Regions from separate parts of the Anaerospora sp. genome, predicted to be linked through region 3. Evidence: riboswitches for the same ligand, from Rfam matches in the RefSeq annotation. Region 3 holds a riboswitch; each other region holds the start of a gene.
The links. A riboswitch is a leader RNA that binds a small molecule or an ion and turns the genes downstream of it on or off. The one in region 3 is predicted to bind cobalamin.
Positions count from the first base shown of each region.

Region 1 (3,282 bases), on a different contig from region 3:
GTTTATTGTTAAATGGCGTATTATTTATCAAAGAAACATTCCTATTTTGGTTGCCCGATCTTATTCTACAGGCAGTGACCGGGATAATTATCACATGAGGTGACGACTTGAAAAAGAAGATACTTTATTTTCTATTGCTGTGTATCGCAGGTTTTCTTATAGCAGGCAGTTATTTTTACAATGCCCCCGATGATGTATCAGCGGGTATTCCAGTATTGAATTATCATCAGGTTGAAGATAACGCTAATAATCCGTTAGCGCTGAGCGTTAAAAATTTTGACAGGCAGATGGCATATTTAGCTGATAAAGGATATACGGCAATAACGGCAGACCAATTGTTTGCCTACCTTTACCAGAAGGGGAGCCTGCCGCCAAAGCCTGTGTTGATCACCTTTGATGATGGTTATGCCGATAATTATACAAATGCTTACCCCATCATGAAAAAATACGGTTTTACTGCAATTATATTTTTAATTACGGATGTTGTTGGACACGACTCGTGGTATATGAACTGGGATCAGGTGAAGGAAATGCGGCAGTCTGGTTTTCAGTTTGGCTCACATACGCTTAGTCATGTGCCGCTTGCTGAAGTTTCGCCGGAAGAAGCGAAGCATCAGCTTGTAAAATCCAAGGAAGGCATTGAGTGGCGGCTGGGTGATCCGGTGCATTATCTGGCGTATCCCGGAGGCTCTTACAATCAACAAGTAAAAGACGCTGTTACGGCAGCTGGATACAAGGCAGCATTTACTGTCGATTTTGGTAGAGTAAATCATAATAGTGATCCTCTAGAATTAGAGCGGGTTCCTATTTTAAAATCCCGTGGAACCTTTGTGGATTTTTATTTACGCTTAAACTTCACTAAAATGATTGAACTTGCTAAAGAGCTTAAGAACTCTATAAGAAATAAATAGGAAATTGTTGTATGCCATAAAATGCCGGAATTTGTAAAGCAATGGTATAGTTTGCAATAAGTTTATTGACATTACTGAAATCGGTGAGTATAATGAAAACTAATTGAACATCGTTGAAGTAGGTGCCCTTTGGGGCTTAATAGGGAAGACCGGTGTGATGCCGGCGCGGTCCCGCCACTGTAATGGGGAGCAAACCCAAGTTATACCACTGGGACATTTGTCTTGGGAAGGTTTGGGTAAGCAATGAGCCAGAGTCAGGAGAACTGCCTATTTGACAATCACCGTTTACACCCACGAGCGATGGGAAGGGGATTAATGTGCAAACAGCTTTTGCTATGCATATCTAACCTCCCAGTAATTGGGAGGTTTTCTTGTTGATTGGGGTGCATTCGACGCAGGTTTATTTGGATGTTCATGGGTGAAATCTGGACAAACATACGTGGTAAAGGAGTGCGGTCAGATGCGTAATTGGATGAAAGCCTGTTTAGGTGTAATGATGGTCGGAAGTCTAGCAGTAACCGGATTATTCGGCGCTTCCCGTGTAGAAGCTGCAAGTGCAGCAGGAGACACTAAAAAAGCAATTGTAGTTGTTAGTTTTGGTACGACTTTCCCTGACTCCCGCAAAGCAAATATTGAGAGTGTGGAAAACAAAATCCAGAAGAACTTTCCTGACTACGAAGTGCGCCGTGCATTTACTTCCAAAATTGTAGTAAAACGGATCGGCGAAAATGAAAAGATCCAAATAGACAGCCTTGAACAAGCTTTGGACAAGCTGCAAAAAGAAGGTTTCAAAGAAGTAGTAATTCAAACTACTCATTTAACTCCTGGTGAAGAATATGACAAAAAAGTTATTGCTGTTGTATCCAAATACAGCAAAGCTTTTGATAGACTCGTTGTAGGACGTCCTGTGCTGTTCTTCAACGGTGAAAATGGCAAGCCTGATGACTTTGCTATTGCTACTGACGCATTGAGACATCAATTGCCTGTGCTGCAGATGCCTGATCGCGTAGTTGTCTTTATGGGACATGGATCGCCTCATCAACATAATCCTGCATATGCAGCTCTGCAAGACCGCTTTAAAGCTGCAGGTTTGAATGTTTTGGTTGGTGTTGTTGAAGAAACAGATCATCCAAACCTGGAAGATGTTCAAAAGGCATTGGAAGAAAGCAACTATAAAGAAATTACATTAATGCCCTTGATGCTGGTTGCCGGTGATCATGCGAATAATGATATGGCCGGTGATGAAGATGACTCCTGGAAAAGTACCTTCATTAAAGATGGCTTCAAGGTAAAGACATACATTCATGGCTTAGGGGAAAATCCTTTGTTCCAAGATATTTATGTACAGCATGTACGGGATGCGATTTACGGATTATAATCCGTCCTGTTCTAGTAAAACCAATATTGCACTTTCCCAACAGTCTCAGGCTCCGAAGGGGGCTTGAGACTGTTTATGTGCTTTTGGGAGAATCGCTGAAAATAGAAAAATAAAACACATTTGGCTAACGGAGGTAATTATGTCTGGAATATTTTATGGTGTAGGTGTTGGACCCGGCGATCCCGAACTTTTAACAGTCAAAGCAATTAATGTAATTCGCGAGGCAGATATTATTATTGCGCCTAAAACAGAGAAAAAGGAAGATAGCGTTGCTCTGGAAATTGCGAAGCCCTTTTTAAAAGAGAACGTAGAGATTGTAAAATTAGTTTTTCCGATGGTTTCTCATGATGAGACGCTTGCCACAGCCTGGGAAAATAACAAAAATACGATTAGCGAGCTGCTCGCTGCCGGTAAAAAGGTTGTATTCCTCACGCTAGGTGATCCCATGTTTTACAGCACTTATATTTATGTTTTCCGATTACTGGAAAACTGCGGTTACCCGATTGAAACGATTCCGGGAGTTACTGCTTTTTGTGCAATTGCGAGCAAATTGGGCTATCCAATTGTTGAAGGAAACGATATTTTGAGTATTATTCCGGCGACGATTGATGAAGCCAAATTGGAAAAGGCCCTAGAGATGGCTGATAATGCCGTCATCATGAAGGTCTATAAAAACTCCGGCGAAGTGATAGAAAAACTTCAGCATCATGGATTAGCTGAAAATGCGGTAATGATTAGCCGCTGCGGACTTGAAGATGAGCAAGTTATACATAATTTGCAGGATATTGGTGACCAAAAGATTAATTATTTATCTACGATTTTAACGCGCAGGAACAAAGTTTAGACAAAGGGAGGTGCTACAGCCTTGAAATTAAGTATGGGTTTCAGGATGATAGCAACCTTGATACTGCTTACCTTTTTGGTCGCAGGCTGCGGCGGACAGCCAAATCAGAGCTCGCCGGGGAAAAGTGGGCAACCGGCTTATCTGACTAT
Region 1 covers NZ_DALZUO010000019.1:24,591-27,872, reverse strand. Annotated here, with positions in the region: gene RTR76_RS14540 (polysaccharide deacetylase family protein) at 108-911, shown strand; cobalamin riboswitch at 1,015-1,197, shown strand; gene RTR76_RS14535 (sirohydrochlorin cobaltochelatase) at 1,372-2,289, shown strand; gene cobI (precorrin-2 C(20)-methyltransferase) at 2,429-3,133, shown strand; gene RTR76_RS14525 (ABC transporter substrate-binding protein) at 3,155-3,282, shown strand, end outside.
Region 1: another riboswitch for cobalamin. It lies ahead of RTR76_RS14535 (sirohydrochlorin cobaltochelatase); the one in region 3 lies ahead of RTR76_RS02575 (sirohydrochlorin cobaltochelatase).

Region 2 (3,282 bases), on a different contig from region 3:
TCCAGCCCCAGGGTGCCGCAACTTTGACTGCGTTGTAGCTGTCGAAGTAGCCCCAGCGGGCAAATATCCGTCCCTGACCGATGTCCTGTCGCTGTTCCCATAGCTGTTCTAACGGGATTAAGCGGTATCCGGTGTGCACCTTCAATTGATTACCTGCTCCTAGCGCATAAATGCTGCTTGTCTGTAAAAGTGTTCTATTTTTCACACAGGCATTTATCTCATGGGTTTCTCCTTTTACCTGTAGGAGAGGATGTCCGTTTTCCACCCGAAGTTTATTTCCATCCCAGTTTTGCCACCGGTGATTACTGTATGTCACCAGCATATCCAACTGATCAGCGCCATCGCCGTTTTTTTTGATGGCTGCCAGTATGCCGGTCATGTCATGCTCGTGACCGCCGCCGCCGGCATATCTCGGATAGTACTGGTAATAGCCGATGAGATAATGGGTTTCACATTCCACTACCGAATAATACATCGCTTTTTCCAAGGGATAAAAACGCAAGTTGTACCAGTTGTTGTTCAGCCGCCAGTCCAGGTCAAAATTAACGGTGGTAAACACATTCTGTGGTGCAGCCATCCCATCACTTTGGTCTGCCAGGTAGAGGACGGGAGCCCACTGTGCAGCAAGCTGCTCTGCAGGCGCTGCAGCAACTGCTGGTACCTTCAAAAACATTACAAATAAGACGGTAATCAGGCAAGCCCATTTCTTCATCCTCTCCTCCTCAAAGCTCAGTGTCCATTATTTTCGGAGTCAGCATAATAACCAGCTCAGTTTCTGTCGTTTGTTTGGTTGTTGAGCGGAAGAATCCCCTAACGATAGGGAGATCGCCCAGTAATGGGACTTTAAAGGTATCGCTGGTTTCCTGCCGCTGGATAAGTCCGCCTAGCACGATGGTTGAGCCGCTTTTAACCCTGAGTGTTGCATTAGCCTGACGGGTACGGATATTCGGATTGTTATTTTTCGTAGTATCTGTCTTATTGCTAACTTCCGGCTGTATAAGAGTAGTAATAAAACCATCCTTATTTACCGTGGGAGTCACTTCCAGCTTGATGCCGACCTCTACATAGATAACAGAAATAATCGGCGTACTCCCGGAGGTAGGCTGTGAGGTCTCCACTGCCAGTTTATCTCCGATGAGAATTTTTGCCGTTACTCCGTCCAGGGTGGCAATTCGCGGACTTGCCAGCAATCTTCCCTTTTTGTGTTCAATTAAGCGATTAATGATTCCCTGGATATTGGCGCCATATTTACCGTGTCCGATACGAAATGCCGAATTATCATACAGCGGGGCTGAAGGCAAATACGTTACGGAATCCCAGTCAATTCCCAGTTTCGTTAAATCATCCCGGTTAATTTCGATAATCTGTACTTCAAACATTACTTGCTTCGGCGGTGTATCAATTTTAGTAAGCAAGTATTTGACCTGATCATATACGTCCGGGCTGCCCATAATGACCAGAACATTTCTTACCGGATCAGCTTTGATATTCTCCTCCGGCACTAGCGCACTCAAGAGGGGCCTGGCTTGATCTACCTTCAAATAGTTAAGCTGCACCACTAACGGATACAGTCCTGACATTTCTGCTTCATTATCAGGTGAAGTCTCTACTACTGGAGCCGTTACAGCCGGTCGTACTTGCTCGGTAACGCCAGCAGGGGGCTCAGCACTTGCCGGAGCAGCCTGTGCAAAACAAGGCTGCAAGACCAACGGCAAAAGCAACAAAAGATAAAAAACGCCATGTTTGCGGCAATAAGCCACTGTATTCACCGACTTTCACTAAATATCGTTTTGATTGCATACGTAAAGCCGGAACCGTAAATTAACAAATAAAAAATGGATCTCTCCTATCATCAACCTCCAACCCAAAATGTAGGTGTTGACTATAGGAGAAACCCATTTTAAAAGCTCTCTTCAGCAAAAAAGCACACTGTAGTAAGCCTATGGTATAGACTACTCCGATAATCCCCTCCCCATCTCTCGCAGGTTACGTACTGTACTAGAGTTAGTACCGTACTACGGTGATTGTTCTACAGGCAGTTCTCCTGACTCTGAGTCATTGCTTCTCCAAACCTTCCCAAGACGCTTGTCCCAGTGGCATATCATGGAGTTGCTCCTCATTACAGTGGCGGGACCGCGCCGGCCTTTAACCGGACTTCCCTATTAAGCCCTTGTGTCTTGACCAAGTTAAATCTTAGCTTAGCCAGCGTATCTTTTTTCGCACTGCTGCGTTGTCGTCGCCTTACATATTCCCGATATGCGCGGACTCCTCCGCCTTGCATTGCAAAAAAATCTACACTGTCTAATTCTAATTCACAACTTTGTCAAGACACTAGCGGGCACCTGTACCATTTATTAAGTTTTCATTTGTTTTGTCTATATGTAAAATAATGCCTGCTTTTATTTGTTTTGTCAATATTTTTTATTTTCTTTTTTATTTATGTAATCTTAATTTTCGTTATTTTTACTATATTCTACATTCCATTAATAAAAAGCGATCTGCTAATAGCAGACCGTTTTTTTGCTGATTATTTAATCTCATCCTGCTGCTTATGCTCAAGTGCTGCCTGTCTGGATTCACAGCCAACCCGGCATTAACGAGGAATTTCATAGTAATTGCCCGGTGCATGGCCAATGGATATGCCAGCCATTGCTAACAATATAAGAATTTTTAGACAACTCATACTAAAAATAAGTTTAAATTGATCGCAAAGCCCCTTCTGTTAGCATTACAACTTAAGGTTGTTAAAAATATCAGGAAACAGCACTTCCATCGGCACACCCGAATCATCCTCGATTCTTTTCATAATCATCGGCGATGGATTCTTAACCCCTCGCTCCCAGTAACTCCAGGCCTGCTGAGATACACCATATTGCCTTCCCATTTCCTCCTGTGACCGTTCTCCGCGAAACCGGATCAGCCTTGTCCTCATTTCCTCACCCCTTCAACAACTCTAAGTTGTCCATCTTTATACTAGTACAACTTCGTGTTGTTTGTCAATTGTTTCCACGAAATTTAGTTGTTCTTCTTCCTTTTCACAACAACTAGTTGTAATATAGATACAAGTAGGTGATAGAAATGGTAGCAGATATCATTAGAACAGAACGGATAAAAAAAGGACTCACTCAGGAAGAGTTAAGCAAAATCATCGGCGTTACCCAGCAGGCTGTTGCCAAATGGGAGTCAGGCAAGGCAATGCCTGATACGTCGCTTATTCCCACGCTTGCCAGGCTGTTCAACATACCGATCAGCCGCTTGTTTGGAGTAGAAGAGGCCCCACCT
Region 2 covers NZ_DALZUO010000003.1:136,335-139,616, reverse strand. Annotated here, with positions in the region: gene RTR76_RS04265 (hypothetical protein) at 1-712, opposite strand, end outside; gene RTR76_RS04260 (secretin N-terminal domain-containing protein) at 723-1,769, opposite strand; cobalamin riboswitch at 2,017-2,201, opposite strand; gene RTR76_RS04255 (helix-turn-helix transcriptional regulator) at 2,729-2,932, opposite strand; gene RTR76_RS04250 (S24 family peptidase) at 3,079-3,282, shown strand, end outside.
Region 2: another riboswitch for cobalamin. It lies ahead of RTR76_RS04260 (secretin N-terminal domain-containing protein); the one in region 3 lies ahead of RTR76_RS02575 (sirohydrochlorin cobaltochelatase).

Region 3 (3,282 bases):
TGACTGACATGATAGACCAGGTACTTGGCGCCTGACTGAACAGCCAACCGAATATTCTCCCTGTATATAGCAAGCCAGGCTTCCCGCGTCTGTCCGCCGTAATAGGCAGCAATTGCTGCTTCATTAGGAAATTCGCGCAATAAGGCTTTTCGGTCTCCCCTCCAAAAATCCAGCCAGTTCGGCCAAAAGCGGAGATGCACTCCCTGTATCCATTCCCGTCTGTGAACATGCCGGTCCCATGGAGCACAAAACATCATTTCCAAACCATCAAGATGGTGGTGGTTTAAAAATGCTTCCAGACAAGCCGGACTGTTATGAATCATTTCCATATCAGACGAAAAATTCGATAAATTTACGAGTTCCAGCATCTTGTCACTCACCTCCAGCAGTTCCAAAGCTTGCTCTGTCATATTCTGACTCCGTTCAGCCCGACAATGGGCAGTTGTAAGTTTTATCTCGTTATATACAGGCAGCGCCTTCAAACAATTAAAATAACCCTCTCCGCGCATGACAGACAGGGTTACTTATCGTTACTTCTTATGGCATTTGTGTCCAGGCTGCTGCATAGCATCTCTAAGGTGCTGTACATAAATATCCTGAATCGCTGCATTCTCGCCTAAGCCATATAAATAAGCTTCTACTTCAAAGCCAGCTGCCAACAATTGAGATTTAGCTGAATCAGGCTCATCTCCCGCCATATCATTTTGGGCATGATCACCTGCAACTAACATGAACGGCAGGAGTGCCACTTTGCGCACTTGCTGCTTTTGCAGTTTTTCAAGCACATTATCTAATGAAGGAAATCCTTCGACCGTATAAACATAAGCATGTTCCAAACCGGCTTGCTCCAGCTTCATTTGTAAGACAGCATAAGCAGCATTGGCAGGATGAACTCCACCATGTCCCATGAAAACAATTGCCTGATCTTTTTCCAGCTTTGCAAGCTGATTTTTCACCGCATCAATAACAATAAGATAGTCATCAGGCTTCTCTTCCTGGCCCATATAGAAAAGCAAGGGCCGTCCAATTACAATGCGCTCAAATGCCTTGTCTTTGGCATGAGCATACTCAACAACAATTTTCTTAACCTTGTCATATTCTTCGCCAGCTACAATATGGAGCGGCTGTACATAAACCTCTTGATAGCCCTCAGCCTGTAAGCGTTCAATCGCCTGTTTTTCCGTATCAACTTGAATACCACGCTCTGACAACCTGCGGATTACCATGCGGGACGTAAAAGCCCGGAACACATCATAGCCTGGAAAAGCAGTACGGATTTTGTTCTCCGTACTTTCAATGCTTTTTTTCACTGTTTCTTCATAAGTTGAACCAAAACTGACTACTACTATCGCTTTTTTCTTATCTGAACTTTGCATGTTCATTACCCCTCTCGCTGCTACAAATACAATCAAATAAAATACAATATATGTCAAATATGTGTTGGAAAAATAAGACCCCCTAAAAAAGGGGGGCCAGCGAGACGTTTCCCAGGCGTAACGCTGAAAGAAGACAACATGACATTTATGGCTAACGTCCTCACCAAAACCTAAAGCGAGGAAACTTTTCGACGAAAGAAAGACCTCCCCGTAGAACACAGGAAGGTCATGTTTATAAGAGTGATCAATCCAAATAAAAACCTGGCATACAAATATAGCCAGGAAGGATTCGATTGCTCGAATAATCCCCTCCCCATCGCTCGTGGGTATAACGGTGACTGTTAAATAGGCAGTTCTCCTGGCTCTAGTTCATCGCTCACCCAAGCCTTCCCAAGATATTCATCTCAGTGGCATTTATCGGGTTTGCTCCCTATTACAGTGGCGGGACCGCGCCGGCATTACACCGGACTTCCCTATTAAGCCCTGTCGGGCACCTATCTCGTAATATTCAGTTTTCATCCACGTTTATGATACCATTGTTCCCACTGCCTGTCAAACTACTTTTTTATCAATATTATGCAAACTATTTAAGATATGCAGCAAAATTAAAATTCAATTCCTTTTTGCGCTTTTATCCCTTTTTTGTGGTGATGCTTTATTTCTTTCATTTCTGTAACCAAATCTGCCTGTTCAACAATCTGCGGATGTACATCCCTGCCTGTAAGCACAACATGCAGGTGTACAGGCTTTGCTTCTAACAAACTCAGTACTTCTTCAACCGGAACTAAACCAAACTTAATCGCATAATTGATTTCGTCCAGGATTATCATATCCCATTTCCCAGCAGCAAGCTCTGTTTTGGCCGCTTGCAGGGCTTCTGCCGCCGCCTGCTCATGACTGTGCCGCTCGCTTTCGGTACAGCCTCTTACAAAACCTTCCCCCATCTGACGAATGACAAAATCAGGTCCCATCCGTTTAGCAGCTTCCAGTTCCCCGTATTTCCAATTTCCTTTTATAAACTGCACAACCAGAACCTTTAGGCCCTGTCCCCAGGCCCGCATTGCCAAGCCCAAGGCTGCTGTAGTTTTCCCTTTACCATTACCTGTATTGACAAGGATCAATCCCTGCTTTTCTACCATATACTCACCTTCCATTATTGGCTTTTCTGAGACAAAGCAATGATCACATTACTCTTCAGACAGATTCCATTTACCTCCTCTTAATTCCTGCTTTGGGCCAGGACCAGTTTGTATTCACCAATGATCTGTCCGTCATCAAGCTGCAATGGAGCTTCAACCGCTGCGATATACCGTCCGTCTGAGCTAATTGCAGACCCCACACAGGGGCCATTTGTTGCGATATAGTCAATCATTTGAGCCCCTGGCAGGGAAGTAATATACAAACCGTGTACTCCGAGATCTTTTGTACGGACATTGCGACCAACAGCAATTGCTGCTTCTTTTTTACTAACCGCAATTTGTTCAATCATGCCACCAAAGCGATGCCGGTTCACCAGTTGGCCTTGCAAATTGAAAACAAACATGCTATTCGAGCCGGGGTGCTCAACCGGCGTCGGCAGCTGCCAGTTTGCCCGGTTATAGGTATTACCAGTCGTAAAAATAAAATGTTCATCAACAATTTGCACATTTGCGCCATTTGCATTCATATAAATTCCGCTGATTTTTTGTGGCTCACTGAGATTGCGCCGCCACACTTCCCTGCCCTGCTCCCCATCATATAAAAAGCACCGGCCATCACTCGCAATACCGGCTACATATCTGCCATCACCGGAGATTTCCGGACTGCTGCGCATTGTTGTGTTCTGATAAGGATACACCGGCGGAATCAAAGTGCTCCATAGTGGGTTAAGACTGCCATCCAAACAATACATATTGTCCGTATAGCG
Region 3 covers NZ_DALZUO010000002.1:119,923-123,204, reverse strand. Annotated here, with positions in the region: gene RTR76_RS02580 (TIM barrel protein) at 1-410, opposite strand, end outside; gene RTR76_RS02575 (sirohydrochlorin cobaltochelatase) at 531-1,376, opposite strand; cobalamin riboswitch at 1,707-1,889, opposite strand; gene cobO (cob(I)yrinic acid a,c-diamide adenosyltransferase) at 1,982-2,515, opposite strand; gene RTR76_RS02565 (PQQ-binding-like beta-propeller repeat protein) at 2,596-3,282, opposite strand, start outside.